Regions from separate parts of the Shewanella sp. SG41-3 genome, predicted to be linked through region 1. Evidence: riboswitches for the same ligand, from Rfam matches in the RefSeq annotation. Region 1 holds a riboswitch; the other holds the start of a gene.
The links. A riboswitch is a leader RNA that binds a small molecule or an ion and turns the genes downstream of it on or off. The one in region 1 is predicted to bind cyclic di-GMP.
Positions count from the first base shown of each region.

Region 2: another riboswitch for cyclic di-GMP. It lies ahead of gbpA (N-acetylglucosamine-binding protein GbpA); the one in region 1 lies ahead of H5164_RS09480 (glycosyl hydrolase family 18 protein).

Region 1 is NZ_JACJFJ010000004.1:242,656-259,193, forward strand. Features, by position in the region: cyclic di-GMP riboswitch class I at 708-796, shown strand; gene H5164_RS09480 (glycosyl hydrolase family 18 protein) at 901-3,495, shown strand; gene H5164_RS09485 (hypothetical protein) at 3,875-4,048, opposite strand; gene H5164_RS09490 (PAS domain-containing methyl-accepting chemotaxis protein) at 4,831-6,384, shown strand; gene H5164_RS09495 (EAL domain-containing protein) at 6,484-9,780, shown strand; gene H5164_RS09500 (UvrD-helicase domain-containing protein) at 9,935-13,000, opposite strand; gene H5164_RS09505 (helix-turn-helix domain-containing protein) at 13,228-13,728, shown strand; gene H5164_RS09510 (HAD-IA family hydrolase) at 13,736-14,476, opposite strand; gene xerC (tyrosine recombinase XerC) at 14,476-15,375, opposite strand; gene H5164_RS09520 (DUF484 family protein) at 15,446-16,072, opposite strand; gene dapF (diaminopimelate epimerase) at 16,183-16,538, opposite strand, start outside.
Region 2 is NZ_JACJFJ010000007.1:159,378-175,915, forward strand. Features, by position in the region: gene H5164_RS14785 (hypothetical protein) at 72-332, shown strand; gene H5164_RS14790 (TIR domain-containing protein) at 521-1,696, shown strand; gene H5164_RS14795 (hypothetical protein) at 1,803-2,453, opposite strand; gene H5164_RS14800 (toll/interleukin-1 receptor domain-containing protein) at 2,456-3,619, opposite strand; gene H5164_RS14805 (TIR domain-containing protein) at 3,621-4,109, opposite strand; gene H5164_RS14810 (toll/interleukin-1 receptor domain-containing protein) at 4,200-4,736, opposite strand; gene gbpA (N-acetylglucosamine-binding protein GbpA) at 5,175-6,620, opposite strand; cyclic di-GMP riboswitch class I at 6,751-6,849, opposite strand; gene H5164_RS14820 (TetR/AcrR family transcriptional regulator) at 7,274-7,906, opposite strand; gene H5164_RS14825 (LysR family transcriptional regulator) at 8,028-8,894, shown strand; gene H5164_RS14830 (anaerobic C4-dicarboxylate transporter) at 8,928-10,229, opposite strand; gene H5164_RS14835 (cytochrome c3 family protein) at 10,573-10,926, opposite strand; gene H5164_RS14840 (flavocytochrome c) at 10,955-12,475, opposite strand; gene H5164_RS14845 (hypothetical protein) at 12,766-13,569, shown strand; gene H5164_RS14850 (hypothetical protein) at 13,595-14,353, shown strand; gene H5164_RS14855 (response regulator transcription factor) at 14,397-15,074, shown strand; gene H5164_RS14860 (HAMP domain-containing sensor histidine kinase) at 15,038-16,378, shown strand; gene H5164_RS14865 (DUF3612 domain-containing protein) at 16,442-16,538, opposite strand, start outside.

The DNA.
Region 1 (16,538 bases):
TTAGTATAAGGGCAAACAAAACAGAACAACAACGAACAAATAATAGTATTTAATTAAAATATATCAAAAGCTTATAAAACAAACACAAACTCAACCAAACCGAGAAAAACACCTAAATAGTTAGTACGGCATGAACTAAGACATAGCGTCTAAGTGATTGTAATGAAACGGGCTTATCAGTAATGATAAGCCCGTTTTGCTTATATGTACCTTCATATGTACCCTGAGTAAATTCCTTACAAAGTAACGTAAATAAAAACTCATACTCCTGATCCACCCAAAATCAAAAACTCGCAACATCCTCAATAGCCTAATGAGTTCTCAATCATGATGAATACATCGCTGATCTCAACCTTGATGAATTTCTTAATGAATTTGAACTAAGGCTAACGCTCTTCAATAGCCCAACCTTTTCAAATAAAATAAAACTCGCAGATGATAAAAAGTGGCAACAGTTGCTAGATGGTAACCCTAACACTTAATGTTTAACGCTTAAGTATTTTTCTTATTTTTTGACACCTTGATTTTCAACCAAAAAATACTTCATGAATTACAAAACCTTAACTAAAAATAAACAGAAGAATTTAATTTTAGTCATTGTCAAAAAAACATCACATATAAAAATATTTATCCTAATCGGATTATTTCATTGCATTTTTATAAAAGTTAAGACTATGCTAATGAAACAAATGACAACGCTGTCACTTGTTTGAGAAAGGCAAACCAATTGAAAGATTGGGACGCAAAGCCTCCGGTCTAAGGGGAATTTAGTACCTATGATAGCGGGGACACCACAGGGATCCTTCTTCATGCATTTTTGACGCATGAGTTTTAGAAAGAACAGCTGTCCTGTTCGCGTTTTTTGCCTTATTGGTTTAAATAATTCAATAGGGAAGTCTCATGTTTAATACACGTATTTCAACATTAGCGTTGATTATTTCATCTTCGTTATCTGCACATGTTATCGCTGCCACTCCGGGTAAACCCACTATTGGTTGGGGTGAAACAAAATTTGCCATCATCGAGGTTGATCAAGCCGCAACAGCCTACAACCAATTAGTGAAAGTCAAAGATGCAGCGGATGTATCAGTTAACTGGAATCTTTGGAGTGGTGATGTTGGCACTGTGGCGAAAGTACTGCTTGATGGTAATGCTGTATGGGAAGGCCCTTCGAGTGCGTCTGGCTCTGCAAGTTTCAAGGTACAGCAAGGTGGCCGCTATCAAATGCAAGTTCAGCTGTGTAACAGCGATGGTTGTACGGCGAGCGATGCCAAAGAAATCCTCGTGGCCGATACCGATGGCAGCCACTTAGTGCCACTCAATGCTCCGCTTAAAGAAAACAACCGTCCCTATGCCAATAAATCAGGCAAAGTGGTCGGCAGTTACTTTGTTGAATGGGGGGTATACGGCCGCAAATTCGCGGTCGATAAGATCCCTGCACAAAATTTAACTCATATTTTATATGGTTTTACCCCAATATGCGGCGGGGATGGTATCAACGACAGCTTGAAAGAAATCGACGGCAGTTTCCAAGCGCTGCAACGTGCCTGTAGTGGCCGTGCTGACTTTAAAGTCGCTATCCACGATCCTTGGGCGGCGGTCCAAATGCCTCAGGCTGGTGTGAGTGATTTTTCTGATCCTTATAAAGGCAATTTCGGCCAATTGATGGCACTTAAGCAAGCTTATCCTGATTTGAAAATTTTGCCTTCTGTTGGTGGCTGGACATTATCCGATCCATTCTATTTTCTAGGAGATAAAACCAAGCGTGATGTTTTTGTGGCATCAGTTAAAGAATTCTTACAAACGTGGAAATTTTTCGATGGTGTAGACATTGATTGGGAGTTCCCCGGGGGGAGCGGTGCAAACCCAAGTTTAGGTAATGCTAATGATGGCGAAACCTATGTCATTTTGATGCGAGAACTGCGGGCCATGTTAGATGAGTTAAGCGCTGAAACGGGACGAAGTTATGAACTGACCTCAGCCATTAGCGCTGGTGACGATAAAATTGCCAAAGTTGATTATCAAGCTGCCCAGCAATACATGGATTACATCTTTTTAATGAGCTACGACTTCAACGGCGGCTGGACCAATACCGAACTTGGCCATCAAACCAATTTGTATGAAGCCAGTTGGGATCCTGATACCCGCTACACCACAGACAAAGGGGTGAAAAACCTTTTAGCGCAAGGTGTTACGCCTGGTAAAATTGTGGTCGGTGCGGCTATGTATGGCCGTGGTTGGACTGGCGTTAATGGCTACACTGGCAATAATCCATTTACGGGTACGGCCACCGGTAAAGTAAAAGGCACATGGGAAGATGGCGTGGTGGATTATCGCCAGATCGTGAATGAGTACATGGGGAGCGGTTGGACTTATAACTACGATGAAACCGCCGAAGCAGCGTCAGTGTTTAACCCAACGACAGGCGATTTGATTACCTTTGACGATCCTCGTTCGGTAAAAGCCAAAGGCCAATATGTGTTATCAAATCAACTTGGAGGACTATTCGCTTGGGAAATTGATGCTGATAATGGCGATATTCTTAATGCGATGCACGAAGGTCTTGGCCACGGTGAAGGCACTACGCCACCGGTGAATAAAGCCCCTATTGCCAATGCTGGAGCAGACATATCAGTAACTGGCCCTGCCGATGTAACACTTAATGGAAATGGTTCACGTGATCCTGAAAATGGCGCCCTAACGTATCTTTGGACACAAGTATCCGGCCCAACGATAACTCTCGCTAACGCGGATATGGCCAATGTCATTATCCCATTAGAAGCTACTCTGACCGATGTCGTCTATGGTTTTAGCCTTCAAGTAACGGATCCTCAAGGTGCATCGGCAACAGATTCAGTCCTTTTAACGAATAAGGCGGATGCGCCTAACCAAGCCCCAGTCGTGAGTGTGGCTGCGACAGCCATTGTCGAAGCCGGTAAGTCTGTCAGTATTGTAGCCAATGCCTCTGATGCCGATGGTGATGCACTCACTTACAACTGGACTGTGCCAGCAGATGTTTCTGCAACAGGACAAAATAGTGCCACGCTAGTCGTCACCGGTGCCAATGTCACAGAGTCGACTAGCTACTTATTAAGCGTGTTAGTTTCTGATGGTGCTTTAGATGCCAATGGCTCAACCACATTGACAGTCACACCTAAGGTAATCGGTGTGGGCTGTGATGCAACCGACCCTAATGCGGATCAATATCCTACTTGGCAAGCCAACATGGTTTACAACACGGGTGATACCGTTAGCTACAGTAGTTTAGTTTGGAAAGCTAAGTACTGGACTCAAGGCAATAAGCCTTCCCGCACTGCGGATCAATGGCAGCTAATAAGTGAAGTTGAGTTAGGTTGGGATGCTACCATTGCCTATAGCGGTGGCGCTACGACCAGTTATAACGGCCGTCAATGGCAAGCCAGTTACTGGACCAAAGGTGATATTCCTGGTATGGCTGCTGTGTGGGTCGATATTGGTATAGCTAGTTGCCCATAAAAAGCTTACTTATTAACTGCATGTAATCGAAATAAAGCTCTGCATTTTTGCAGAGCTTTTACAGTTTACGGCAGAAATTCGTGCTGGTAGACATAGTAGCTAATGACACATCAAAGTGTCGCTCTACCGTATTGCTACAATCATTGTTATCACAAGTAGCCAACTTGCCCTTAGACATAAAAGTCGCATCGACCAATTTATCGCACTTATTGCATATAAAAAATGACTTTAATTGATCAAGATTTATCGCTATAGCCAGCCTGTAAGCTATGAATCACGCGTTTAGGGTTTACATCAAGTTTGTTGTGAATCACTTTATTTACATAATGACCACCAGCCACAAAAATATGTGCTGTAATCGTAAAGTTTTCTTCAAGATTCACTGTATAAATGGCGGTAGTTTTGAATGGCTATTTCTCACTGCTGGTGGCTCAGTGTATTTTACAACTCGGTCAGCCTCATCTGTTTCAAGATCAATAATCGGGTAACTCACCCATAATTCACATGGCTTCATGATATTAAAGTCTTGCTCAACCCATATGCTAAATCTCATAGGGGAATCATAAAATTCAAAACCATTTCTAGGCGCTATGAGGTCATAGAACATCTCAATAAAATCTAGATTACCCTTTTTATACGAATAGTATTTTGTTCTAGCAGAGATTCAATTGTTGGAATGCAATCTAGACCATAAGCTCTTCCTTTTACGAGTAAGTATTTTGATTTTTAAGTAATGGTTATATTTTTAGATGATCAACAGCTTTCCTTCTTTATGGTCACTACTGAAAACTAATTATCTACCTTCTAAAATATTTAATGCTTTTGATCGTGGCAGTAAAACCTAAAAATACGTCAACGAATCTTTGGATAAAAAATACTTTAGGGAGACAGTTCGAAACTGAAGATTAGTATTATGATAAATATTTATAAAATAGGAGGAGGTAGCATTTAACCTTTAATTAAGTGGTCAATAATTGTTAATTAAGTGGCCAGTAATTGTTGAAAACTTGATTAATGTTATTATAAAGATTCGAATATCAGGGATATTTAATAGAAAATCTTTTCAATACTTTACGATAATATATACTTGTCAGTAACTTTGCTAATGATAGCGTCACATTGGTAAACATACTCTCACAGAATGTGTCTGCGCTAATTAATACCAATCTTTATGGTGCCATAGCTATTACAACCTGCTAACAATCTTCTGGATAAATATATTTTTATTCAAAAGAGTGCAACAAGTTTACCTACCCATTGATATTTATGAATTACTCATACCACTGGTGAATTCTTATATATCTTAATATCAACATTAATATTTTAAGATAAAGTATGCGTCCAAATCTTCCTATCACTGATAAAGAGAAAACATTTAACGTCGCGACCAAACTGATTTCAGTAACAGATACGCAAAGCAATATCCTTGAATGTAACGATGCTTTTGTTGAAGTCAGTGGTTTTGAAAAATCAGAATTAATTGGTCAACCACATAATGTGGTTAGGCACCCTGATATGCCACCAGAAGCATTTAAAGTGATGTGGTCATATCTCAAATCTGGCAAGCCATGGATGGGGCTAGTTAAAAACAGATGTAAAAATGGCGACTATTACTGGGTAGATGCTTATGTCACCCCGATAACACAAAACGGCAAAGTGGTTGGTTACGAATCCGTTCGCTCATGTCCATCTCGCCAGGATGTCGAAAGGGCAACGAAACTATACCGAGATATTAATGCAGGTAAAAGCCAAACAGTATCCTTCCCTGTTTCGTTAGAAAACTTATTTCTCATTTGCACAATTATCATTTGTGCTACTTTGTTTTTAATTGGTTATGCAGACTTATCTGAAGGCGTCTTGGTAGCATCCGTTGTGATATTTGCTATTTGGGTATCCCTTATTAGAAAGAATACCCTAGCAGCACTAAATGACATGCTTAGTCATTCATTTTCAGATGATCTAGCAGCAAAAAGTTATACTGACGAAGCAAATGATGCAGGTAAACTTAAAGTAGCAATTCTAAGTCAGTTTGCGCATTTGGGAGCTGTTATAGCTCGAATTGAAAGTGCAGCTCTTACAGTTGCAAAGGCCTCGGAGGACGGCACTGTTCTCACTTGTAAAACGAAAAAAGACATTGAAAGTCAGCAAGCTGAAACCATGCAAGTTGCCACTGCAATGAATGAAATGTCGACTACAATTACTGAAGTATCAAAGCATGTTAATGATACTGCAGATCAAGCCGATAATGCGAATGAACTCACGTTAAAGGGCGCTAAAGTTGCCAATGTCACACATGACTCTATTCAGAAGTTAAAATTAACGGTAGAGCAAATAGGGAGTTCTGTGCGTGGAGTTTCGGAACAAACCTCACTCATAGCAGGTGCAGCTCAAATAATTGAGCAAATTGCCGACCAAACCAACTTACTCGCTTTGAATGCGGCAATTGAAGCTGCTAGAGCAGGTGAGCAAGGACGCGGTTTTGCTGTGGTAGCAGATGAAGTCAGAAATCTGGCAAAGCGCACTCAAGAATCGACTAAAGACATTTATGGCATTATTACTGAGCTAACACAACGTGCTGACGATGCCGTAAAAGTTGCCGATGCAGGTGCTATTGATGCCGAAAATGGTCTTTCTAACGTCATCGAAAGCGGCAAAATGCTCGCTGGAATTTCTGAATCTGTAAGTGAAATTACTTCTATGTCAACTCAAATGGCCGCGGCGGTTGAACAGCAAGCACAAGTTGCTGAAGATATTAATAAGCAAATTGTTAATATATCCACACTTGCAGATATGAGCACTGAAAGCTCAATAAAATTATCAGAAACCATTACTTATCTAAATAATATTGCCGATGAACTGCATGAGCTGGTAGTTCGCTTTAAACGATAATATAGAAAACAGGCACCGCTAAAGTCATTTGCAAATGATACTTTGATGAATAAAGTGTTTGTATATTAACAAACGAGCCAGACTCGATAGGAAGATATTTTGAGCGCACCTGATTACCCTGTTGATGAAGCTGAGCGTTTACTTGCGCTAAAGCGGACTGCTTTATTGGATTCACCAGCCGAGGAACGGTTTGACCGTATCACCCGCCTTGTTGCTCGTTTTTTTAATGTTAAAATATGCTTAATTTGTTTGGTTGATAGTGACAGACAGTGGTTTAAATCCAAGGTGGGTCTGGACACTTGTGAAACGGGACGTGATATTTCTTTTTGCGGGTATACAATATTGCATCCAGATATTCTTGTCGTCACTGATGCAACAAAGGACGAACGTTTTTCTGCTAATCCACTAGTAACAGATGAACCACACATTCGTTTTTATGCCGGCGCACCAGTTCGGGAACCCAGCGGGCAACCGATAGGTACGCTATGCCTGATAGAACCCGTAGCACGTGAATTTTCAAATGATGAAAAACAAGAGTTACGCGAATTCGCTGACATGGTTGAGCATGAAATTGCCAAACTAGACCAGCAGAAGCTTCAACAACAGTTGTCGTCTAGCCAGAGGAGAACGACATCAATATTAGCGACGTTACCTGATATGGTATTTCTAATTGACCGTAACTTCCGCTTTTTAGTGTGTAACGAACATCCTGATTTATTAAAACCCCAATATGAAATTCTTGGGCAAACTATTGGTGATGTATTACCCAATGAGTTTGGTAACCAGCTTATGAATAATGTTGAACAGGCTTTTAGTACTGACAACATTATTTATCAAAACCATACTTTTATGGCAGCAAACAAATCATTTGAGGCGCGTTACAAAAAAACTGATGAGAACGAGGTCTTAATCGTTATTCGCAATATAACCGAACAAGTACTTGCTAACGCTGAGATGCGGCGGCTTTCCGAAGTTGCACGACAAACAACAAATGGTGTCGTGATAACCGATAGAAATGGCTTAGTTGTTTGGATAAATGAAGCCTTCAGTGCTATCAGCGGCTTCAGTATTGACGACATGGTGGGCAAGAAACCTGGCGAATTATTGCAGGGGGCAGATACAGCTACTGCAACCGTAATGCAAATGAGGCAAGCACTTGCTGAAGCCAAGGGTTTTGATGTCGACGTGCTGAATTATTCAAAAGCCAAAAAACCCTATTGGATCAGAATTGCGTGTAATCCACTTTTAGATGAAGAGGGAGAGCTTAGCGGCTTTATTGCCATTGAAACCGATGTCACAAAAGAAAAGCGAGATGAAGAGCTCATTCTCAATAGTGAAAATTTGCTTAAGGCGGTTATTGACACCAATACAATTGGAACCTGGCACCTTAATATTCAAACTGGCGAGTTGCTTATCAATGACAAGTGGGCTGCCCTATTGGGCTTCGATCTGGCTGAGCTTCAGCCAGCTCGAAGCACTTGGGAGCAATTGACTCACCCTGATGATCTTGCCTATTGCGCTAAACAACTTGAACAGCATGCAATAGGTCTACTTCCTATCTATGAAGCAAACATGCGCATGAAGCACAAAAATGGCGAGTGGGTATGGATGAATACCCGAGGAAGAGTGTCTTCAAGCACGCATGACGGCAAAGCTGAATGGTTGCTTGGAACACATATTAATATCAATGATCAGATTAAAGCAGAAAGCTCGCTTAACGATACCTCAAAAAAGATGCGGGCTATCGTTGAGAGTATGCTCGATGGTGTTATCAGCATTGATGTAAAAGGTATCGTGTTAACCTTTAACCTGGCAGCAGAAACCATTTTTGGTTACCGTAATGATGAAATTATAGGTAAAAATATTAGTGTGCTAATGGACTCGCCGCATCGTGAGCATCATGACAGCTATTTATCAAATTATATTAACCGAGGTATCAGCGACATTACCGGCCGTATTCGCGAACTTGATGCATTACACAAAAATGGCACCATAGTTCCTATTGAGCTTGGACTTGTCGAGGTCCAGGTGTCAGGCAATACCAATTTTATTGGTATTGTGCGCGATATTAGTCAGCGGAAAAAGCGCGAACAAGAAATACATCAGTTGGCATATTATGATCCTTTAACGCTGTTACCAAACCGACGTTTGTTTTTAGATAGACTACAAGGTGTTATTGCGCAATGTTCACGCGACAACAAGTTCGGGGCCTTGTTATTTCTTGATTTAGACAACTTTAAAAATTTAAATGATATTGCTGGCCATAATAAAGGTGATTTGCTGTTATGTCAGGTAGCTGAACGGCTGGTTCAGACGGTTCGGCTGGTTGATACCGTGTCGCGGTTTGGTGGTGATGAATTTGTCGTTGTAGTTGCAGATCTCAGTACTGATGAACACACTGCGGCAAACCAGGCGGAATCACTTGCTCAAAAAATTATTACTAACTTAGCGCAAGAGTATGATCTTGGTGGACTCACTCACAATAGCTCTGCAAGCATTGGTGTGACAATGTTCAATAGCGCTGATACATCAAAAGATGAGTTATTGAAGCAAGCTGATATGGCGATGTATAAGGCTAAAGATGCAGGCCGCAACGGAATCCAGTTTTTTGACACGCAGATGCAGGTTGCGGTGAATTCAAGAGCAACGCTCATTCATGACTTATATCAAGCTCTTCACCAACAGCAATTTACCTTGTTTTACCAAAAGCAAGTTAACCAACATGGGTGCACTATCGGTGTCGAAGTGCTGGTGCGATGGCTGCACCCTGAAAAAGGTATGATTTCACCCGCTCAGTTTATTCCGCTGGCAGAGGATACTGGCCTTATTGTGCCAATTGGTGAGTGGATATTACAACAGTCATGTGAGACGTTAGCTCAGTGGGCTAATCAGCCTGACAGAGCTAATCTGACAGTTGCCGTTAATATCAGTGTGGTGCAATTTAGTAAAAAGGACTTTGTGCAGCTAGTACTCAATGTACTGCACCAATCGGGGGCTAATCCAAAACGGCTGAAGTTAGAATTAACTGAAAGCCTTCTGGCAAGTAATATACTGGATGTTAAAGCCAAGATGCTTGAATTGCAGCGACACGGCGTCACGTTTTCAATTGATGATTTTGGTACAGGTTATTCTTCCTTATCATATCTCAAACAACTTCCTATCAATCAGCTGAAAATCGATCAGGGGTTTGTTCGGGATATTATTAATAATAGCAACGACAAAGCCATCGCACAGGCCGTAATTACACTCGCAAGCTCGATGAATTTGCACGTTATAGCCGAAGGAGTTGAGACTGAGGCACAACGGACACTGTTGCAAAGTATGGGGTGCTATTCATACCAGGGGTATCTTTTTGGCAGGCCAGAGATGCTAGAGGATTTAGAGGCTACAGTATAAAAATATGTAGTATTTCGAAAAGTGTTTTGCGACTAATTGATATTAGCCGCATATGCAGCAGAATAGGTATAAAAAATCCAATGTGATATACCTTTGCCGCAATGGAGACTTAACGGCGCTTTACCAGATCATTTACCCACAGTAATAGTTGTACTTACACCTTTTGCCGCGGCTTAGGCAGTGTTGTATCACGTGGTTGCTTGAGTTTTTGATGTGGTTTGCTTTTAAAGGATATTGTCGCTGTATCAATGGTATTGCTACAACTAGGCACGCTGTTACCGCGATAATTTTTACACCCCCAAAAAGTTCCTCGAGTACTTTCTCTTAAGCTCATGTCTGCGCCACAGAGGTTACACAGCGGTGCGATGTGACCACAATGTTCATCTAAGCAAACCGCAAAACCATTAGTGCGCTTGCGCGTCATCGGGCTACCACAGAGGTCACACCCCGCTTCTTGGTGATCGCACAAAGGAAAATGCGAGCATGAGAAAAATGATGAAAACTTGCCAGTTCGCGCTGTTAATGTGCCAGTCGTACACCGAGCGCATTTAATTTGCTCAAATATCGTTTGTACCAATGAAGTACTGAATTCATTCAGTTCAACGTTATAGGGTTGCTGAATAAGCTCAACCACAAAGAGGCTGACATTGGTCATATCCGCTAATACATAAACACGATGCTTAGCTCGAGTCAGTGCGACATAAAACAAGCGTCGCTCTTCGGCAAATTGAAAAGCTTCAGCTTGGGGCAAGAAAGCGTCGAGTAAAGGTGGGGTTATTTTCTGTGATGGAAATCCGTGTATACCTTGAGTCAGTCCCATAATTACCACATAGTCGGCCTCTTTGCCCTTTGAGGCATGAAAAGATAAACACTCAATCGATAACATGTGGTACTGAGCATTTAACTGACGCAATAGATCTTTATCGGGTAATTGAAACCAAAAACGTGCCAGTAAATAGACTGTCGGTTTCGTTATGGATTTAGTCGAGGGCTCAGTAGTAGATACCGCACTGGCTTTAGCCACATGAACAGACAAGGCGTTCAAAGCTTGCACTAATGCATTAGCACTCGGTTCATCTTGGCGTGCGCGCTCATTTACTCCGCGGCGTAATATCGAGATAGCAGGATCAACCACCTGTATTAACGAATGAACCTCTTTATTAAGTTGATGCGGGTTTTTAATCACAAAAGCGCTGGCAACTTCGCCGATACGGTTATTAAATCTAAACGTTAGGTCCAAATGAGTTTCGCTAGTCTTACCAAAATACTGGGCGAATTGCGTCGTTAAGCTGACATCTGCCCCACTGAAGCGATAAATAGCCTGCCAGTCATCACCCACACAAAAGAGTGAAGTCTCACTACTGGAGGTTTTCGATCTTGAATCTCGCAGCGCACGCACTAAACGCGCTCTAGGTTCTGAAATATCCTGAAACTCATCGACCATAATATATCGCCACGGGCTAACGTATTGGCCGCTTTGCAAATAGGCTAGCGCTTTAGCAATCATATCTTCAAAGTCGATATCACCCGTTGCAGATAAATACTCCTGATACTGCTGTAAAATAGGTTGCAGCAATTGAAATGCTTTACGAGCTTGTTGAGGATCCGCTGCTTGGCTAAATATGCGTTGTAAACCTGTTTTATCCACACAAGCCGCTTTGTACAAACCGATTAACTGACTGAACAATTTAGCCAGCTCAGTTACCCGCCCCAGCTCATAAAGGGTGGCCAATATCGCGTCATCAGGCAAAGACGAGTAGTTAACCTTAAATACCGTTAAAGCCTGTTCAAGCTTGTTGATTAACTGATTTTTCTTGTGCTGATAATAAAATAATTCAATACAATTAGTTTGCTGTTTTTGATGTAACTGGCGTTTCCACGCCATTGATGCCAAATACGCTGCGTTATCGATATAAGGAGCGGTATTATTGGCGGAATCGATGCCGTAATATTCAATGTAAACGTTATATTGTGGTAGGTAAAAATCAGGCTGATACTGACGAAATTCAAACGTGCTGACATCATATTCATATTTAGCTTCATACTGATATTCAATGCCATTGCTAAATAGCCAGTTGGCAATATACAGCTCACCAAAACTTTTTACTCTTTCGCCTTTTAATGAACGAATATCGTTGTCATGTAAATATTCAAAATACTCACCTTCAGTTGAAAATTCGAATGGGCTTTTTTCAACGTAATAGTAACGGCTAAAATAGTCGAAAAGATGTTTACGGTAAGACTCATTTTCAATCAACGTTTCTAATCTATCATGCACCCATTTGTCTTTGGCGGGTTCATCATTTACCCACGCTGATAAGCTTGGTTTTACACCTTCAACCTCGGTAATAATTTTTAAGCCTAAACTATGAAACGTGCTGGCTTTAATGTCAGCAGTACCAAGTTTGTGTTTAATCCGTAGATCCATTTCCTTGGCGGCTTTTGTACCATAAGCCAACAATAGAATATCATCCGCTTTCGCTTGACCGCTGGCGACTAAATACCCTGCACGGCCAACCATAACACTGGTTTTACCGGTTCCGGCACCCGCTAACAGTAGATTGTTATCATCATCAATAATGCAGGCGCGGCGCTGTTTATTGGTTAATGGATTTGATTCAACACTATCGAAAAAGTCAGCAAATGCCACTAACTGCGATTGAATATAATCTTCACGCAAATGCTCTACATGCGCATTATTCCAATGGTAAAAATGGTGTAATTGAGTTAATGCCGCGCGTGTTTTAGGTGATAATTCAACGCTTGCACTCCACGGAAACCAACGGCGATATTCGCGCGCGATTCTTGAACTCATTTTCGCTAGCAATGACTGACGTAAATAGCGCTTCGATACGGCTTTTTCAATCCGTGCTATCAAATCATACAATGCTTGTTCATGGGATAACGCCCACAGTAATTCGACTTGGTGTTTAAAATGAGAGCGAGCAAAATAACTCAGAAATGGAATTTGATAGCTCACGCCAGAGGCGGTAAAACTTAATAAGCTACCCAGTAAGCTGGCACTAAACAGTGGTGGATGATCTAACTGCTGCCAAGATACATGCTCAAGATTCGTCGGTGGCAAGCGCGATAAAAATAGACTCTGGGTTGGAACAAAGCTTATGCCCTCTGCCGTTATCTCAAGCGCATTGGCATTGCGATGATATAAATGTCCGAACCAACTGTGAGGAATAGGGTTAACTGAATATTGTGCTGACAATGTAAAACCTACGACTAAATGGTTTCTGGAATTAACCAACTAATATATAAGATAACTTTACAGTAAATAATTCACAATTGCGGATTTAATTTAAGTACTAAAACAGCTGATTGGTTAATTAACATCCAGCACAGCCGAACTGATGATCTTCCTTTTGTGGACAAAACTTCATACAGTGATCATATCTATTTTTATCTACTGATTGCATAAGACGATTTGGAGCCTAAATGTCACCTCATCATTACCCAACGTTTGCCTTAGACGACATTGCTAACTTACATGAATCAGCTCAAGTTGAATTTAAATTAGCAGGTGGACGAGACGGCAAGGGTACATTGCCCGAAGGCATGTGGGAAAGCTATAGCGCTTTTGCCAACACCTTAGGTGGTGAAATTATTTTAGGCGTAAAGGAGCAACAAGGTGAGTTTACTATTGAGGGGATTGTTAATCCTATGCCGATGCTGAGTGAAATTTGGCAAATATTACACGATCCGAAAAAGATCAGTCACAATATTTTAGCTCCAACTGATGTACAAATTATTGAAATAATGGCGAAAAAGCTTATTCGCATCCATGTGCCCTGTGTCGATGTAAAACTTAGGCCTATTTATGTTGGTACTGATCCGTATAGCGGCACCTACTTTCGTGTAGGTGATGCCGATATGCATGCTAGCCGCGAGCAAGTAGAACAAATGAGCCTTAAAGCAGGCATAGACCTAAAACGCTAACGTCACCCTAAAGTAAGCCTAACAGAAGATCTAAATGATTAATTTCAATGTGTGGCAAAACCGGTTGAGCTTTTTTATGCCGTTGCTGCATACAGGGATTTAACCACACAGTTTGGCACCCTGCCATTTTTGCCCCAGCAATATCAGACAATGGATGATCACCCACATGCAATAATGATGCAGGCTTAATATCCAGTTGACGGCAAGCGAGGCTAAACATGTCGGCAGCAGGCTTCATTTTAACTCCGTGGCCTGGATGAAGCACAAATTTCATGACCTTATCTAAGCCAATACGTTGGCTGTCGACATTGCCATTAGTAATACCAATAAGCTGATAGCGTTGACTTAAACGCTCTAGTACCTGCAATACATTATTATCAACGGTAAAGTTACTACGATGATGGGTAAAACACGCCATGCCATCTTGGGCCCCTTTGCTGGCTTCAACTTCACTATAACCAAAGTGCAAAAGGCCTTGACGCAACATGGCATAACGGGCTGCGGTGGTATCGTGTACTAACTCTGGATGATGAATAAATAACTGATGTTTAAGTTGCTGCCATTGATCTGCCCCCCATGCTGTAGTGGCGGGATAGGTTTGATTAATTAACGAAAATAGTTCATCGCTGGCATGTAATACGTAAGGAAGATTATTATAGAGTGTGTCGTCTAAATCAAAACTGATCGCGCTAAACGGTTGTAGACGTTGATACTGGATCATTGATGCTTTAAGTAATGGCGTTGTCATTATTTCCCCCTGTCTTTTTTCGCTCTTGGATGCGCGTTATCGTACACTTTGGCAAGGTGTTGAAAGTCTAAACTAGTGTAAATCTGCGTGGTCGATAAGTTAGCATGACCAAGCAGTTCTTGTACGGCACGTAAATCTTGACTTGATTCAAGCATATGGGTTGCAAACGAATGACGCAATTTATGTGGGTGAACTTTTACCGCCATAGCTTGTTCCTGACCCCACTTAGCCATCCGCGCTTGAATACTGCGATGAGATAATCGTTTACCTTGGCTACTGACAAATAATGCATCACCCGCTTGACTACAAGGTAACTGGCTACGGCAGTTTAGCCATGCCGTTAATGCATTTAAGGCTAGTTTGCCAATGGGCACAACCCGCTGTTTACTGCCCTTACCCAGCACTTTAACTTCGCTTTGATCAAACTTAATGTCAGCGCAATCTAGGCTGGCGAGCTCAGCTAAACGTAAGCCACTGGAATAAAATAATTCCATAATAGCTTTATCACGTAAGCACAACGGATCGTCACCCTCGATAGACAACAAATGACTGACGGCATCGACATCCATATTTTTTGGCAAAGGTTTATTTTGTTTTGGAGCACTTAAGCTGTGTGCTGGGTTGACCGTTATGGCACCTTCTCGCAATAGGAAATCAAAGAACTGTTTTACGGCAGACAAACACAAAGATAACGAACGTGGACTCAAGCCTTTACGGTGTAATGTTGCCAGCATAGATTGTAACTCGTCACGGGTAACATCAATAAGCTGAGTTGATTCGGTTAAGATGCCTTCAACCCTTCGTAATTCAAACATATAATTACGCACGGTATAGCTTGATAGTTGCCTTTCTGAGGTTAAATGTTGGCTAAATATCGTTTGCCAGTCTGTTGGCTGCATCACAATGCTCCCAGTACATGAACGATTGGAGTACGCTGTGTATCCTAAACAATACACTGAGCATTAACTATTACAGTTGCGGTAGCTTATGGTCTAACAAACGACGCAATTGGCTAAATAGCAATGAGTCCATATCAGGATGAAAATGAGTGGGATCTTTACTGGCAATGGCAAATATCACCTGGCCATTGTCATCTGATAATTTAGTTAATGCCACAGACCCCACATCACTGCCAAATAAACGTTTAGATTCTGATTGCGTGAGCCGCCCAAAGTAATAACCGCTTTGGACGCGATGGCGCCAAATTTTTGCTAATTCGCTGTCAATATCGTGCACCGTAATCAACCTAACGTGACTAAAGCCAAACTCAGTTTTTAATCCTTCAGACAATACTTGACGCAGCTCGCCTAAGTCTTGACTTGCAAGCATTTTAAACGATAACTCAGTATTAAATTTAAAGATTCTCTCATTATGAGTCGCTATGTTCATCAGCGAAGTAATTTCTTCTTCAAGCTGATTCACGCGCTGGCGAAGCAGCTCTTGTCGACGTTCAACTAATGAAACCGCACCACGTTCTGCATGCGGAACACGCATGGCCACTAACAACTCTGGATAACGATTAAAAAAGTCAGGATTATCTAACAAGTATTCGCGGATCAACATTTCATCAAAAGGGGCTTGTTGCAAACTGGCCATCATGTCGACAGCAAGATCTTGACCAATTGAATTGATATCTTTGGCTTGTGCACTGCTAACCGTATTGCCTGCCACTTCGTTAGCTAAACTGACTTCGGAGGTAATCTCACTCATAGTTGTATTTGTCCATCATATACATGTTCTGCCGGGCCCGTCATCCACAGAGGTTTACCCTCGCCGTCCCAATTAATGACTAAGCTACCACCAGGTAAATCGACTCTCACCTGCTTATCAAGCTTACCCTGTAATTGACCAACGGCTGCTGCAGCGCATGCGCCCGTGCCACAGGCTAGCGTTTCTGCTGCGCCACGTTCATACACGCGTAACTTAATATGCCCAGGGTTAATGACTTGCATAAAGCCAACATTGACGCCCTTAGGGAAGCGTTCGTGGCGAGTTAACATACTGCCAATTTCATCAACCTTGACGGTTTGCACATCTTCAACCTCGATAACGCAATGGGGGT
Region 2 (16,538 bases), on a different contig from region 1:
AGCCAAACAAACAGAGCCAGGAAAACTTTCACATGTGAAAGTTTTCCTGCTTAACCTCAAAGGCAGAGAAGATGGGTAGAAAACTTGAAGACATCATTGCAGAGCAGCCTCAAGAGGTCGTTTACGCAGCCGAAGAGATAGCGTCGAAGCAGTTGATTCAGCTTCGTCTGATGGAGCTACTCAAGCGTATCGGTGCTGATGCAAGTTACCAAATTGATAGCTGTACTATCGATAGCCTACAGCAGTTGAAACAAATTGTTGAATCAGGCGGAGGAAAAATCCGCCTTCATATTGAACTACAAGACGGCTTAAGTCATGGTGTTAAATTGTGATTATATTATATGTGTGAGTTTTTCAAGTAGATTCAATCATGTTATGAATGACATTAACAAGCTGAAATCAAAGGCTCCAGCATGAATAATTACAACTCATCTGAATTGTATTAATATCCAGTTTAGCGGTGACCATAAGGCTGTAAAAAATAATAGGAATTAAGTTTTACCGAAGAAGGATATCAATTATGGGAAGCGTTCAAAGAAAAACAAACAAATATCTCGAGTTGTATCGTAAAAAATTTAGAAAAAAGGTAAGAACTGTTTTGTCATTCACGCCACCGGGAATTAAAAAGAACGATTTTATCAAGTTGTTCTCTGAAATATATCCTGATGACATTATTAGCATGGAGAAACACTTTAGATTTTATCAAGAAAAAAACAAACGACGGAGAAGAGGAAAGCCTCTTTTTTTTCCAAACCCATCAGAGCTATTGTATAGTTTAGCTAAACCCAAGTTAAATGATATTTGTGAGCGAGATTTTGATTTTTCCCAAGCTCAGATGGCGAAAAAAGAAGCTCTGGTAGAAGCCCAATTAGATAGCAATAGAAAGAAAATAAATTACAGAAACAACAACATATCAACACAATTCGTCACTCCTAACTATATTAGTCTGCTTATTGAAAAATATTGGCACGAAAAAAATAAATTGCGTAGACTTTTAATAGTTATCGAATGCAGCAAGTACAAAAATGAAAGTACTATCTTTTTCTTTAGACAGGTGATGAGTGGCGAAAAGGATTGGTTTATACGAAATTATTGCTTAAGGATACTTCAACGATTTGATGAAGTTGTATATCTTCCACCAAAAGGAAAAGGGGCGCAAGAAAAATACAACACCTTGGTAAAGCATTTCGGTTGCGACTATAAGGAAGATATAGGAAGGACTCCTGAAGATATTGTGAAGGAGCTATATGAGAATGATTACATAGAACATGCAAAATATTTCGATGTATTCATATCTCATGCAGTTTCAAATGCAGACATGGTTGATGAATTTGTTTTTAAGTTAAATTCATTAGGGCTTGTCGCTTTCGTTGACTGGAAAAGCGATAGGCAAGATTTAAATAGGAGTAAATTTAGTCATTATACACCAACAATACTAGAACTTAGAATGAGACAATCACAAAACCTGATTCTAATTCGGACAAAGGAGTCAGATTTATCTAGTTGGGTAACTTGGGAAATTAATTACTTTTCTAAACTAGGAAAAAAAATCGCAGTTCTAAACTTAGACAATGAACATGGTAAATCAAATGAATTAATCAACACCTATCCAGCAGTACGAATTATAGATGGTAATATTCTTGTATTTAACAAAAGTAAACAGCACAAGTTGGTAGACTGGATAAATGAAAGTTAATCATACGCGCAAAATAATGTGTCAACTTATACCTTAAACTTTATTTGTAGTGCATCTAAAAATCATCAGCACTACAAATTGTTCTCTTAAATTAGAACGATAAGCCTTAGTCAGGTTTCCAGTAGCGATCTTCCATCTCGACTGGTTGAATCTCAGGACTAGCAAATCTTTCTTCTTTTGTTGAGATGCCTAAACTATTATGGAAGAGTCTGACATAATCTAAATCATTATAAAGGTCACTATCTAGTGGTTCATTCATAAGCTCTGCAACTTTTAATGTAGCACCGCCTGTCGAGATAACTGGCACAATATCTTTATTTGGCTGAAGTTTCTGAAACAGGTTAAACTCATCAATAACCCCACCCATTCCACCAATAAAAACAGCAGCTTTGAAATTATTATCTGCGAACATTCGCTCTCTCATGTGAAGCAAGCTTTTCTCAAGATTGTTTTCTATGTTTTTTGTATATACTACATTTTTAAAATTTTTATTATCTTGAGGGAACTGATCTTTAAAATATAAGGACTGATATAGTTTTACCCATCTCTCGTAGTCAAAACCCATTTCCTCCGCTACAATTTTTATCATTGGAGTTATTGCTGGATGACCTCCCCATACCAAAACTCTACGTCCCAAGGTAACATGAATTAATGCTCTAACAGCTGAAGTAATCGCTACAGAATTAGACGAATTTGCAAACTCAGGAGCTCGTTTAGGATCTGGTACACTAGCAGATAAAAAAATAAAATCGTCCATTTTCAAAACTCCCAACCAGCCAGCGACCAAGCTGCCTGAGTAATTTTCAACCCTCGCACAGACTTGATATTCTCATCTAACCATTGCAAATGATCAGACCAAGCTTTTCTAATTCCTATATCGTCATATACAAGAACTGGGAATCCTTTATCTGGATTTGACCGAGCCTTAATTGCAATATCATTTAAAGTCTCAGCGGTTGGAATCCCTACGACAGGATATAACCAGAGTTTTCTATCATCAATTAAACGAATGGCAATTGCTCTATGAGCACCAACACCCTCGAAGCGAGCACCAATACGTTCAACATCAGCCCGAAGACGGCCTGTAATAGACATATATCTAGCCGCTATACTACGACTTCTAACACTTTCTACCTTAAGAGAAATTTCTTCTATTTTTTCAATAGTTAGCGGCCCACTATAGTTTTCTAAGTCTTCATTGTCTAAGTAGATAGTTTCTGACAAATCTGCCATTTTATTTGGCTCATGGTTAGGCCAAACTACGCGCAATACATGAATCTCCTTAGCTCGGGCACGACCGATTTCTTCACGAGTCCATCTACTTTCGAAATAAGTAGGTGTATCTAGCATGATTAACACATCGGAGTCACAAAGCTTGTGCCAAAGAACGTCCTGAAAAGGCTCTCCAGGACGTATATCATGCGTATCAAGGAATACATCAAATCCTTTTCTCATAAGAAGATCGTGTATCTGCAATGCAGCATCACGTGATTCAGTCCTGCGATAACTCACAAAAATTCGCCTTTGACGGCGCAGTAAGCCTACACACTCCATCATTAATGTTGCAAGCTCTTTTATTTCTGTATCTTGTCCATTTAGACAAAATCCATTTGTGGGCTGTAAAAATTCAGGAATACATATTGAAAACTGCTCCAAACTATTAACCACAGGAATTATTGGAACACTTTCAGTGAATATTGAGTTTGCAGCGTCTATATCAACCTGAGGTAGCCCTCCAAAATAAACAGCAGCAAAAGCTGAAGATCTATTTCTTTGTTTTACAGTCTCTGCATCATAGATTATGATTTGATTATCGATGTCAAGTTCAAACTCAGAGGCCATCTGCTGAATTGAATTTATTAAACTTTGTCTTTGCTTAGGAGTAACACTACCTAAAACAGCAAACTCATAAATCCCCATCATATTATCGACCTGCTGCTTTAGCTGCTTTCTCTATCCAAGTAGCGATATTTTTATATCCATCATCATTTACCCAATCATAGGTTTCATACATCTCTGAAAAATATGTTTTATTACCATTATTTTCGATGTACCAATAATCTAGAGGGTTTTTACCCTTGGTATCAGTGCCTTTTTGTGGGTCTTTAACACTATGAATGTCTATTGCCAATATACCTTTCTTTAGTTCATAGCTACGTTTGATTTCATGACGTACCCACTTTCTATCATAAGTCTCAGCGCCAAATAGAACTACTGTAACAGATGTCCCCTTGAGTTGCTCCTCAATCCACTGTTCTATGCCACCTGAACGCCTCTTTGCTTCTTCAAACTCAGCTTTATCATAGAAAGGTTGAGCCTCACCTCCAGGTCGGACAACCCAAGAGTTCCGAACCTGGACAACACGCCTAACATCACGCTCGTAATGAAAACTAAAGAATACTTTTCTAGCCATATATTACTCCCAAAACAATCATCACGTTAAAAGTGCTATTCTGTCATTCCACTTTAACTAAAATGGGAATGTGAGACCTTTATTTACGCACTAATAGCTATCAGGTGATTTACCATTTAACCAGTCTTTCATTGAACAATATCCAGATTTAACGCTATTAACCCAAATAGTAGTACCAACTACGTCTATATATGGATAAAGTCCTAAGTACTCTTGACCAGCAAAAGAACTTTCATCGGATTTTGCAATGGGAAATATAGCAATTCTCCCATTAATTCCATCGAAATACCCGCACTCCCAAGGCATCCACTTGCTGATAGTAGAGTTCGATGATGTTAAAAAAAGTAAAGACTGGCACTGGGACATACGCTTTCGCAATGTTTCAGCTGTCTCAACATCCACCGAGGAACGGTCTAACTCTTGTTCATCAATCCAGTCCACATATACAGATAAATCATGGTCTTCCAAGTATTTTTTAACAGCAAAAACCAAGTCTTTATCTCGATAGCTATGGGATAAGAAGACATCAAATTTTTCATGATCAAGGCTCCGATTAGAAGCACTTTCACAAGCAAGACTACTTTTGCTTAGGTAAGACCTTAAGTCTGATTCTTTTAATAGAGCCACTGTTATCCTCTAACGGGAACTGTTTAATAAGAAAATATTAACAGCTGACATAACCAACTGCACATAATGCAGTATGGTTATATGCTGGTCAAATAGAAGACCCTAAGAACGCGATGAAAGGTGCATCCATCACTTTAAATGAGAAGCATTTGCTCACGTGAGATTCTGGAAAAATGTATTATAGGATCTACATTTTTAGGAAAAGGAGTGAAAAATCCCCATTTCCTTGGAAAAGGCTACTAAATCTTACCCCACAAGGCTTTCAAGATTTATTTCAGAATCGACTTGTGGGAGTAAGCCAGTACCATGAGATAAGTTATCTGATAATCAATAAAAAACCGTGAATTCCTTAATCGATATTCACGGTTTTTTTATCTTTATTTAAACCTAAAAAAGAGCTTTAAACCTATTTGAATCTCTTAATATGATGTTCCGATTTTACAATTCAGTCCATGCTACCGCCCAAGAAGCTCCTACGCCCGGCTCATAACTGGTAGCAGAAGCTGACCACTGCATACAGTAGCCGCCATATGGGAAAGGTTTACATTGATAAACCTTACCTGTCTTAGGTTGCAAAACCTTAGTGCCGGTAACATAACGCGTCACTTCAGCTGGAAACACGAAGTCGGCTTCTGGTACTGGTAGCTCATCCTTTAAAAACACATCAAAGTTCTGCTGGATGACATCCCCTTGCTGAGGTTCACCTTTAACTTGTAAGTGATAATGGCCAACTTTAGGTGCTACAACCTCCAGCACTAAACTCGCATTGGTATTATTAACCGCTTGACTCACAAATCCAGATGCAACGCCATCATGATTAAATAAATAAGCTGACACTTGCATAGCGGAATTGGTTGTCACATCAAAACTCACTTGAGCCGCACCATCGTTGATTTGAATTGCATCAGCAAGCGAGGTCACATCGAGTTGATTCCCTGGGGCAGGAGCTAAATCAAACTCGACTTCGACACGCTCAATACCTGAATCAGTTAGGGTAAAAATATCATTTTTACCGTAAACCGGCATGATACTGCCAGCGGCATTCTTTTGTCCTGCATTGAGTTGTGATTGCTGCGCATTAATAGTGCTGGCAAGAAGGAAAGGCCAATTCTGTTTATCACCTTGAGTCGCATCGGTAATTGTAATCGTGGTTTGCTTAGAGAGCTGCTCGCCATTAGCATCAAATACCCTGGTCATCACTTTGTCACCAGCCTTGAGATCCAGTGACGGATTAATGTCACCCACATCTTGCCACTCGTTAGGGATTCCCGGGCCTGAACTCAAATTGACATCAATAGCATTATAGAAACTATTGCTGGTGTCACCGACTTGCCATACGGCTAAAACAACATGGTAACCACTTAGTCCCTCTGGCACGTAACAGTCATGAGTAACTAATTTAGGTGGCTGAACCATGCCACCATCGACCACACAAAAAGGCGCTAAATCGAAACTCGCGCGGCTTAAGGCTTGGTTTTGGTCCCAACCCTGGCGAGTAATATAATAGCGCCAGTTACGGGTGACATGGTTAGCGGTAAACTGCCAAGTAAATTGCTGCCATCCGGCGTTGATATCCGTTTTAGACCAACGGACCGGACTCTGAACATCTAGAGGAGAAAAGGCACCATTTGCAGCGCTCGCTAACTTACCATCTTCAGGGCCTGATTCAGGGAATCCCGAAGGCCCTTCAACACTTTGTGGCTCCCACTGAACGGCGCCACAGCTTGCATTATTGCCAGTTTTACAAGCGTATGAGCGTGACTCTGGCGATAGCACATAACCATGCGCTTCAACAGACAGACTGACGAAAGAATTTGCAGCCATGAGTGAGGCTGCGAGTAGGCTTAACTTAGAAACATGAGGTAAAACAGGAAGATTTGCCACTTATATGCACTCCATTGGTTACCTATTACTTAAAAATAAGTGATAGGCCTCGATATCAATATCAAAGTGGTATTTTGGCAAACAACAGCGTTAAAAAAACGGCTGTTCGTTTCACGCAGAACCTGAGCTCTGCGGCAACTCCGCTATCTTAGTTTCGTAAAAATTAATTTACCACCTTAGACCGGAAGCTTTGCGTCCTAACTTTTCAATTAGTTTGCCAAATACTATGAGTGTTAGCTTGGAGATAACGCTATTTATAACAAGGTATCAACTAACACGACTAACCTAACAACAAATATCAACCGTGTCAAAAAATATAAAAACAATAAAATACAATCACTTAAAAAGCACATTCAGTGTTGGCGTGGGCTCAAGGCGACATGATTTTTATCTGCTACTCTCTAGCATTTAGGAGCTCAGGTTCATGCTGTTGTAAACATAGCATCGCCATATTTTACTGATGTACTAAAACACGATTGTGTGAGTAGATAGGTAGGTGGGCCATCATCGATTTTAGTTTAGAAAACGCTTAATTGACTGCGATTCATAATTATCCCAAGCTGGCCAAATGCGTTCCAGAGCAAGCCGTTAACTGAAGTTAAGGGATCCATGCCGTGCATGGCATTTAGAGTTCAAGAGCGAGGATAAATCATTTATGCGGGTTTACCGGCTAGCCACTGCAAGAATGTATTAATCGTGGGCATGCGTTTGTGTGAATGGCCCATAAGCTGGGTCATGGCAAAACTAAACTGGTAGTACATTTCAGCATCGTCGGGATGCTTTTGTGCATCGTCACTGTTGATCATAGCACCGCGTAAATAGTCACAAAGCAACTCACCACGATTAAAGCCACCAACCTCACCAATCTCTGTCAGGGTTTGTGCATTCCATTGTTGATATTGTTTAAGTACTCGCTCAAAACGGGCGCGATAATAATCGCTGGCTTGTATTAGTATTGACTCGTTGGGGATCACTCTAGCAATAACAAATGATTGTTCAGATAAAATACGGTACAAACGTTGGCAATGATGAAAAATAAACCGTAAATAGGGATCACTATATTGCTGTGTATCTTGTTCGGCTTGAATTAACCAATGACGGTAATCTGCACTGGCTACGGCCACAATTAAATCGGCCTCTGAGGTAAAGTGATTATAAATAGTGCCCTTGGATATCTGGCTGGCTTGAACTAGATGCGATCGGCACAAATCAAAGGTTTTATGGCCTTTTAAACAACGTTGCGACACTTCAATCAAGTAGTTCCCACGATCCTCCCAGCTACCCATTCCTTACTCCAAGATATTTTAATTAAATAACCATTAACACCTCACAGTTACACTATAGCAAGCTTTGTGGATAGCCTAAATTGAGTAATACTTATACCACTATGAACTTACTCAATAGCCCATGTTAAAAATTGACTTACTTGAAAGTTTTATCGCTGTTGCTGAATGTGGCAACTTGTCAAAAGCGGCTGATAAAATTTGCCGAACCCAATCAACGTTGAGCCTACAAGTTAAAAAGCTTGAAGAAAGTGTCGGTCAAACTTTGCTGATTAGGGACAACAAAGGCGTCACCTTGACCGAGTCAGGTGAAACCTTGCTGAGCTATGCCTATAAAATGATGCAACTTAACTTACAGGCACTTGATGAGTTAAAAGATTGTCAAAATCGCGAAGTGATCCGCCTTGGTGTGCCAACCGATTTTATCAAATGCTACCTAAGCAGCTGCTTATTAGAGTTTATTCGTGAATTTACCAATATAGAATTAGTTATCGATACCGATGTAAGTGGCAATTTATATAAACGACTCCATCAAGGCGAGTTTGACGTGATAGTCGCAACTCACTGGCAAGCCCCCGTCAACGGCGAACTGTTATTTACGCGCCGCTTTCATTGGGCCGCAGCAGCTAACGGTAACGCCCATAAAAACAAAACCATCCCCGTGGGCTTATACCCAGAAAACTGCCCTATTCGAGCACAAGTATTCGCCAATCATCAATTGTCTATGCGTCCGATAAGGGTATTACTGTCAACACCATCCCCACAAGCGTTATCGATGGCGGTCGAAAATGATCTTGTGATTGCACCGGTAGCCGAATTTAGAATAAACGATAAAATGCAAATTTTAGATCCACTTGAACATGGCTTACCGCCACTGCCGATGTTTAACGAATCGCTTTACCTCAACCCAGATACTCAAACCTATGCGACCTTGCAATTAATTAATTTAATAAAAGCCAATGTTGAGCATAAAGGCTATCAAATCAACTAACATCACTACTATACCAAGCCACATACTGTGAGGTTACAGAATCAAGCTGCCAAACAAAAAGGCCAATAACACACTCGATACTATGGTCACTACGCCTGGGATTAAAAATGGGTGGTTAAACACCGCGTTGCCAATGCGAGTGGAGCCAGTGTCATCCATTTCTACCGCCGCCAATAACGTCGGATAAGTTGGTAATACAAATAACGCACTCACCGCCGCAAACGAAGCAACTGCCGTTAATGGACTCACCCCAATTGCCAATGCTGCTGGCATTAACGCTTTAGTGGTCGCACCTTGAGAATAGAGCAACATAGAAGCAAAAAATAATGCCACCGATAATAACCATGGCTGACTTTGAAGCAAGGTTCCCGCAACCGCTTTTATCTCGTCAATATGATTAGACACAAAGGTGTCACCCAACCAAGCTACGCCCAACACACAAATACACGCTGACATGCCCGACTTAAACGTTGATGCATTAGAAATCTTGCTGGCATCTAAACGGCAAAACCAAGTGATCGCCGCTGCGGCAGAGAGCATAAACAACATAATCGCCACATCGCGCGACAGCACTGGGTTCACAATTAAGCCCACTTTGTCAGAAATGGCTGTGGCGTAAGACATTACCGCCACTATCGCGACTAGAAAAATAGCCACCGACCTTCTAGCGCCAGGTTGCAAAGTGACTTGGGTTTCACCCCGAATATTGACGAGTCCGCTGGCTAAACGCTGTTGATAAATGGGGTCTTGCGCTAACGGTTTACCGAGCATCGAGGCAACAGCAGCACCAATTAAACAAGCAATAAAGGTTGAGGGGATGCATACGGCTAATAGCACTAAATAATCCACCCCGAACGGTTCTAAAATACCCGAGAAAAACACCACTGCGGCAGAAATAGGAGAGGCCGTGATGGCAACTTGCGAGGCGACAACTGCGATAGATAGAGGCCGTGATGGTCGTATGCCCTGCTCTTTGGCGACTTCGGCTATAACTGGTAATGTCGAGAATGCAGTGTGGCCCGTTCCGGCAAATAAGGTCATAAAATACGTTACCATTGGCGCTAAAAATGTGATGTGCTTAGGGTGTTTACGCAGTAGTTTTTCCGCTATTGACACCAAATACTTCATCCCTCCTGCCTCTTGCATCGCAGCAATCGCGGTGATCACTGACATAATAATCAGCATCACGTCGATAGGGATCGCACCAGGTGTTAATCCTAAACCGACGGTAAGAATTAATACCCCAACGCCGCCAGCAAAACCTATCCCTATACTGCCCATTCTTGCACCAAGGTAAATAGACCCAAGCACAATTATTATTTCTATTATCATCATAGTGTTAACTCTATTCAAACCAAAATACGTCAATGAAATAGCAGCGATTGCTACTTTAAAGATCGCGATATTACTCTGTTGAGCTTGGCCGAATGTAGACCTGGATCAATTAACTGCATAGCAATCCAAAAGAGGTGTTTTGTCTGCAGGTTTATTAGTCAGTTAACTGAAAAAAGTGTGATTGCGCTTAGATGTTAATGTGGGTAAAAATAGAAAAAAACCAATCTATGATTGGCATTTAAGAGGGGATAAAAGTGAAACGAGGCTGTCTAGCGATTAAAATATAAAGCCACATTAAATACTTAATATGTGGCTTACTGAACTCATCTAAATTTAAATTAGTTTAGCCTTTATGCTTATCAAACTTAAACGTATGACAGTTACTGCATAATGGTTTTTTAGGTGTATGTTCGCCATGACACTCTTGGCAAGGTACATCTTTGCCATAGTGAAGGTTATTGTGTGGGTTCTGCCACTTGTCCTCTTCACTTCGGGCGGTTTTCTTTGCTAAGTCATCAACATCATGACACTGCAAACAGGATTGATCAGATGGGAACTGCTTGATGCCATTGTCATGACAGGTTTTACAGTCTTTACCGATAACCTCTTTATGATAGTCACGGATCTCTGCTGACTGTACTGATAAACTGGTTAATCCAAGTAGTACCAGCCCAAGTATAATATTAAAGTTTTTCATTAATGATTCCTCTTGTTCACTGGTCTAATTAAACTTTCATGAGACTTCTAGCTGCAGTCATACCCATCACCATACATTCTGGAATAGAACAACTCCCTAGACGACTAACACCATGAATACCACCACACACTTCACCAGCGGCATAAAGGCCAGTAATAGACTTACCAGTAAAACTATCTGTTACTTCGGCTTTGGTGTTTACTTTTACACCGCCTTGGCAGTAATGCACTTTTGGCCACAAGCGAACCACAGTAAATGGCGCTTCGATCATTTTATTTTTCGCCAAGGTCATATCTTTACCAAATTGCTTATCTTCACCCGTTTTTACATAGCCATTGTATTCAGCGATTTGTGCTGTTAAGCCCGCTAAAGGCACACCAAAGTGTGTTGCCAACTCTTCAACTGAATCAAACTTCCAGCCGACATTGTACTTAATCACTTTTTCGGTATTTGGATGCGCTTTAGAATCTTTAAAGCTTGAAATCAACAGTGGTGGTACAGGATTGCCTTTTTCATCACGGTTACTTAATTCAGCATCAGCACGTGTTTTGCGATCGGCAATTTCATTCATGAAACGCTTACCGGTTGTCCGGCTAACGGCAATTGAGTGAGGTAAATTGAAAATTGAATAGTTAGACACATAACCAAAGCCACCTTCATCAGGTGAAGCCCAAGGACCAGATTGAATGTGAGCTAAATGCACAGGAATAGCCCCTAAACGGAACATTTCGAACATGCCCTCGCCTGTTGCACCTGGTGCGTTGGTACAACCCACATCTGCAGTTAAGGTTGGATCTTGCGCCATCCGTAAATCAACGTTTTGCGCAAAGCCACCAGTAGCCATAATCACACCACGTTTGGCGCGAATATTGAGAACCTTACCAGGCTGGTCTTCGCCAAAGTGATAGTTTTGACGCATTTTAACACCAACAACTTCGCCTTTATTACCGACGAGGAATCCTTCAAATTTTGAACGATTGTGGGTGTTTACACCAATACGTTTGCACTCTTTGTACAATGGCTGAGTAATACCGGCTCCGCAACTTACCGTCGTTTGGTAAGTACGTGCAACCGAGTGACCGCCCAGTTGTTGTAAGTAAGGATGGTATTCAGACCCTGCATCTAAGGTCATTTGTAACGCTTCAACCGCATGAGATGCGACATGGCGTAATAACCCTTCATCGGCAATGCCACGGCCAGACAATAATTGGTCATGAACCATTTTGTCTACTGAGTCTTCAACGCCTTCTTTCTTTTGCATCGGCGTGCCTGGTGCGGCGAAAAGCCCGCCGTTAATTGCCGAGTTACCGCCAAAATAGGACATTTTTTCAAATATATGGACGTCTTTTGCACCATGTTTGGTGGCTTCGATTGCGGCAGCTAACCCCGCAAAACCAGAACCAATAATGACGATTTCAACTTCTTTGTCCCATTTAACCCCTTCTGCCTTTTCAGACACTGCCATTGCTGGTGCTACCATCGCTGCACCAGCAGCAATGCCTAGACCTGCAATAAACTTACGGCGCCCTAATAGATCGATATTGCTCATAGGTTATCACCCCTTTTTATATTATTGACGCTTCATCATATCGATGGAATCAATTCCAAAACGGGAACTATTGTTAATGTTTGGTGAAAATAACAACAAATATCGACTTATCAATTATGAGTAGAAATTTTAGCGGGATCTGTTACCAAGCAGAGATATTGGAATGCAGTCCAAACGTTGAACTCATCTGGCTAACATATTTATGGCTGATATCACCGCCCTATGTTTGGCCTAAGTATTGCGCGGCAAGATAGTGCTAAATCAGTTTCACTGTTGGATCAGGAGTCCTTATGAAACCTTTAACCAAAGCATCATCTATTCACACAACGCCGAATGACCTATCACCAAATACTTGGCTTAATAAAGTGCCCGAAATCACGCTGATCTTTTGGGTAATAAAAATGATGTCGACCACGGTGGGAGAAACCGCAGCAGATTATCTTAGCTTCCATCTTCATGTAGGCATGATTAATACCAGCATCATCATGGGGATATTATTACTTGTCGCCTTATTGGTGCAGCTTAAGCAAACTCGCTATCGCCCATATGCTTATTGGGGTGTAGTGGTACTTATCAGTATTTTTGGCACCTTAGTCACCGACATTCTCACAGACAAACTTGATGTGCCTTTGCCAGTATCGACTGCGGTGTTTAGCCTATTATTAGCGGCAACATTTGCATACTGGTTTAGCAAAGAACGCACTTTATCGATTCATTCCATTGTCACTCTTAAACGTGAATTATTTTATTGGCTGGCCATTCTCATTACCTTTGCTTTAGGCACTGCGGTCGGTGATTGGGTATCTGAAGACATGAATGTTGGCTACGGCCTTTCGGCTTTGATATTTGGTAGTTTAATCACCGTCATTAGCGTGGCTTTTTATCGCTTCAAAGCCAATGCAGTATTGTGCTTTTGGGTGGCATATATCTTAACCCGCCCACTGGGTGCCTCTATCGGTGATTTATTGTCACAACCGGTTCGTAAAGGTGGCTTTGGGTTTGGCACCACCAGCACCAGTATTGTTTTTTTAGCAATTATTGTTGCACTTGTAGCTTACCTTTCAGTGCGCGCCAAGCAGCAAAAAAGCCAATAATGTATCAACATAAGTGAGTATCGATATGGAAACACTACAACAGCAGGCGCGGGCTAAAGTGCCACAAGTCACCTTAATATTTTGGCTGGTTAAAATACTGGCGACCACCTTAGGCGAAACGGCAGGTGATGCTTTATCGATGTCGCTTAACCTCGGCTATTTAGTGAGCTCAGTTATTTTTATCGGTTTATTCGCGATAGCGGTAGCAATACAAATTCGCAGTAAACATTATTCTTCGAGTATTTATTGGGCCACCATTATCGCCACAACTACTGCAGGCACTACCATGGCAGACTTTGCCGACCGCTCATTAGGCATAGGCTATACCGGGGGCACATTGTTACTGGTGAGCCTGTTGTGCATGTCATTTTCAATTTGGTACGTCAGTGCCGGTAGCCTGTCTAATCAATCGATAAACAATACCAAAACCGAATGCTTTTATTGGGTCACGATTTTACTGTCACAAACCCTAGGTACAGCTTTAGGCGACTGGACTGTGGATAGCGCGGGTTTAGGTTACGATGCCAGCGCACTTATCTTTGGTAGTATGCTATTAGTATTATTAGCCGCCTATCTTTGGAGCCCAATATCTCGCACACTGTTGTTTTGGCTTAGCTTTATTTTAACCAGACCTTTAGGTGCTGTAGTCGGTGACTTTTTAGATAAACCCATTAGCCATGGTGGATTAGAATTTAGTCGCTTTACTGCATCGGCGGCACTACTCTTTGGTATGGTGTTGTGTTTAATGCTATTTAAGCAGCAAGCTGCAACAAAGAATCATTAATGAAGACTTTCCACTTTGTGTCATTGTGCTCAATTGAGGTGCTATGCGTATTTTATTAGTAGAAGACGATAAAATGATTGGTGATGCCATGCAAAGTGCCTTAAAAGATGTCGCCTATGCGGTTGATTGGATATGCGATGGCGAAGCGGCGCTGCACAGTTTACGTTGCCAGCAATATGATGTGGTGTTGCTCGACCTTGGCTTACCTAAGCTGGATGGCTTGCAAGTGATGCAATATATTCGAGCTCAGCACCCCGCTCTGGCGGTGATCATTATTACCGCCAGAGACAGCTTAGAAGACAGAGTCAAAGGGCTCGATTTAGGTGCCGATGATTATGTCATTAAGCCCTTTGATATGAGCGAACTACAGGCTCGCATTCGTGCAGTAGCAAGGCGCAATGCCAACCAGCATACGCCTGAATTAACCAATAATATTGTGTGGCTAAACCCTGCCACACATGAAGCCAAAACCCTCACTCAAGATAATATCTTACTGTCTAACCGTGAGTTCGCCTTACTGCAAACATTGCTTATCCGACCCGGTTCAATTCATTCAAAAAGTGATTTAGAAGAACGTATTTATGCCTGGGGTGAAGAAGTAGAAAGCAATGCGGTAGAGTTTTTAATCCATTGTTTGCGTAAAAAACTGGGTACAGAAACCATTAAAAATGTCAGAGGTGTAGGATGGATGGTGTCAAAAAATGCCCCCGTAACTCGTTAAAAACGCGCTTATCTTATTGGATTTCAGCTGCAATTTTGTCTGTTGCGATCATTGCTGCCAGCTTTACTTTTAGCAGTGCTTTTGAAGAAGCCCATGAGCTACAAGATGATGTATTGCAACAAATGGCTGTGCTATTTGACCGTTACTCGCTGACCCCAAACGACAGCACACTAACCCCGTTGAGCCAAGATCAGTTGGAGTTTCAAGTTTCGGTGCAGTTATTGGGTGACAATCCAGCAAGCAATCCTATAGCGAAAAATATCCTAGCCTTGCCGAGCAATTTAACTGATGGATTTCACACGGTTAATTTAGCCACACAGTCATGGCGAGTATTTGTGCGCACCTTATCATCCTCGCAGCGAATAGCCGTCGCCCAAGAGACCGCCATTCGTGACAACATCGCCTTTGAAACCGCGCTGCATACCCTAATGCCATTGTTAGTATTAATTCCGATTTTATTATTATTACTCGGCTATATTCTAGGTAAAATTCTGAGTCCAATTAGCATTTTAGCCCACGATGTAGACCGTCAAACTGAGCACGATTTACAGTTAATTCCCACTACTCAATTGCCGAGTGAAATTGTGCCCTTTGTTGAGGCGATTAATCGCTTACTCAGTAAAAACAGCCAGGTTATTACTAGCCAAAAGCGCTTTATTGCCGATGCCGCCCATGAACTCCGATCGCCTATCACGGCGCTGTCGTTACAGGCTCAACGTCTTCAGCAAACAGAGTTAACCGACGATGCGCGTCAGAAACTAAATGCATTACAGGCTGGGATCAGTCGCAGTATCCATCTGCTAGAACAACTATTATCGATGGCGCGTCAACAAGACAACAGCATCCAACAACATCAACGAACCTCACTAAAAACAGTATTCACTGAGGTGATTGAAGAGCTATACCCACTTGTGGAAGCGAAAGAGATTGATTTGGGCTTTAGCCAAGATAGCGACGCCCAGCTCAACGCCAACCCTGTCCGTTTAAAAACCTTAATTCACAACCTGATCGACAATGCTATCCGCTATACACCTAGTGGCGGTAGAGTTGATTTGAGTATTATTGAAACCGAGCAAGGCATAGAGATGACCATCAAGGATACAGGCCCAGGTATCGCAAATACTGAAGTTCAAAAAGTGTTTGAACCTTTTTATCGCATATTAGGCAGTAATGAATATGGCTCAGGTTTAGGCTTAGCGATTGTGGCGAGTATTGTGCAGCAGATGGATGCAAAAATTAGCTTAACCCCAGCAGATCCTGTAAACAACTGCGGGCTTTGCGTGACGGTAAAGTTTCCCCTTTAGGTACATCAGATGTTGCTTGAAGCCGCATCAACTTATGTTGATGCGGCATACATAAAGGACGACTTAACCTTGGTTTTCTTCACATAAATTACGCCCTGCGGCATAACAACTTGGCTGACGCGGACATACCGCACCACGCGAACAAATTAACTGGGCATCT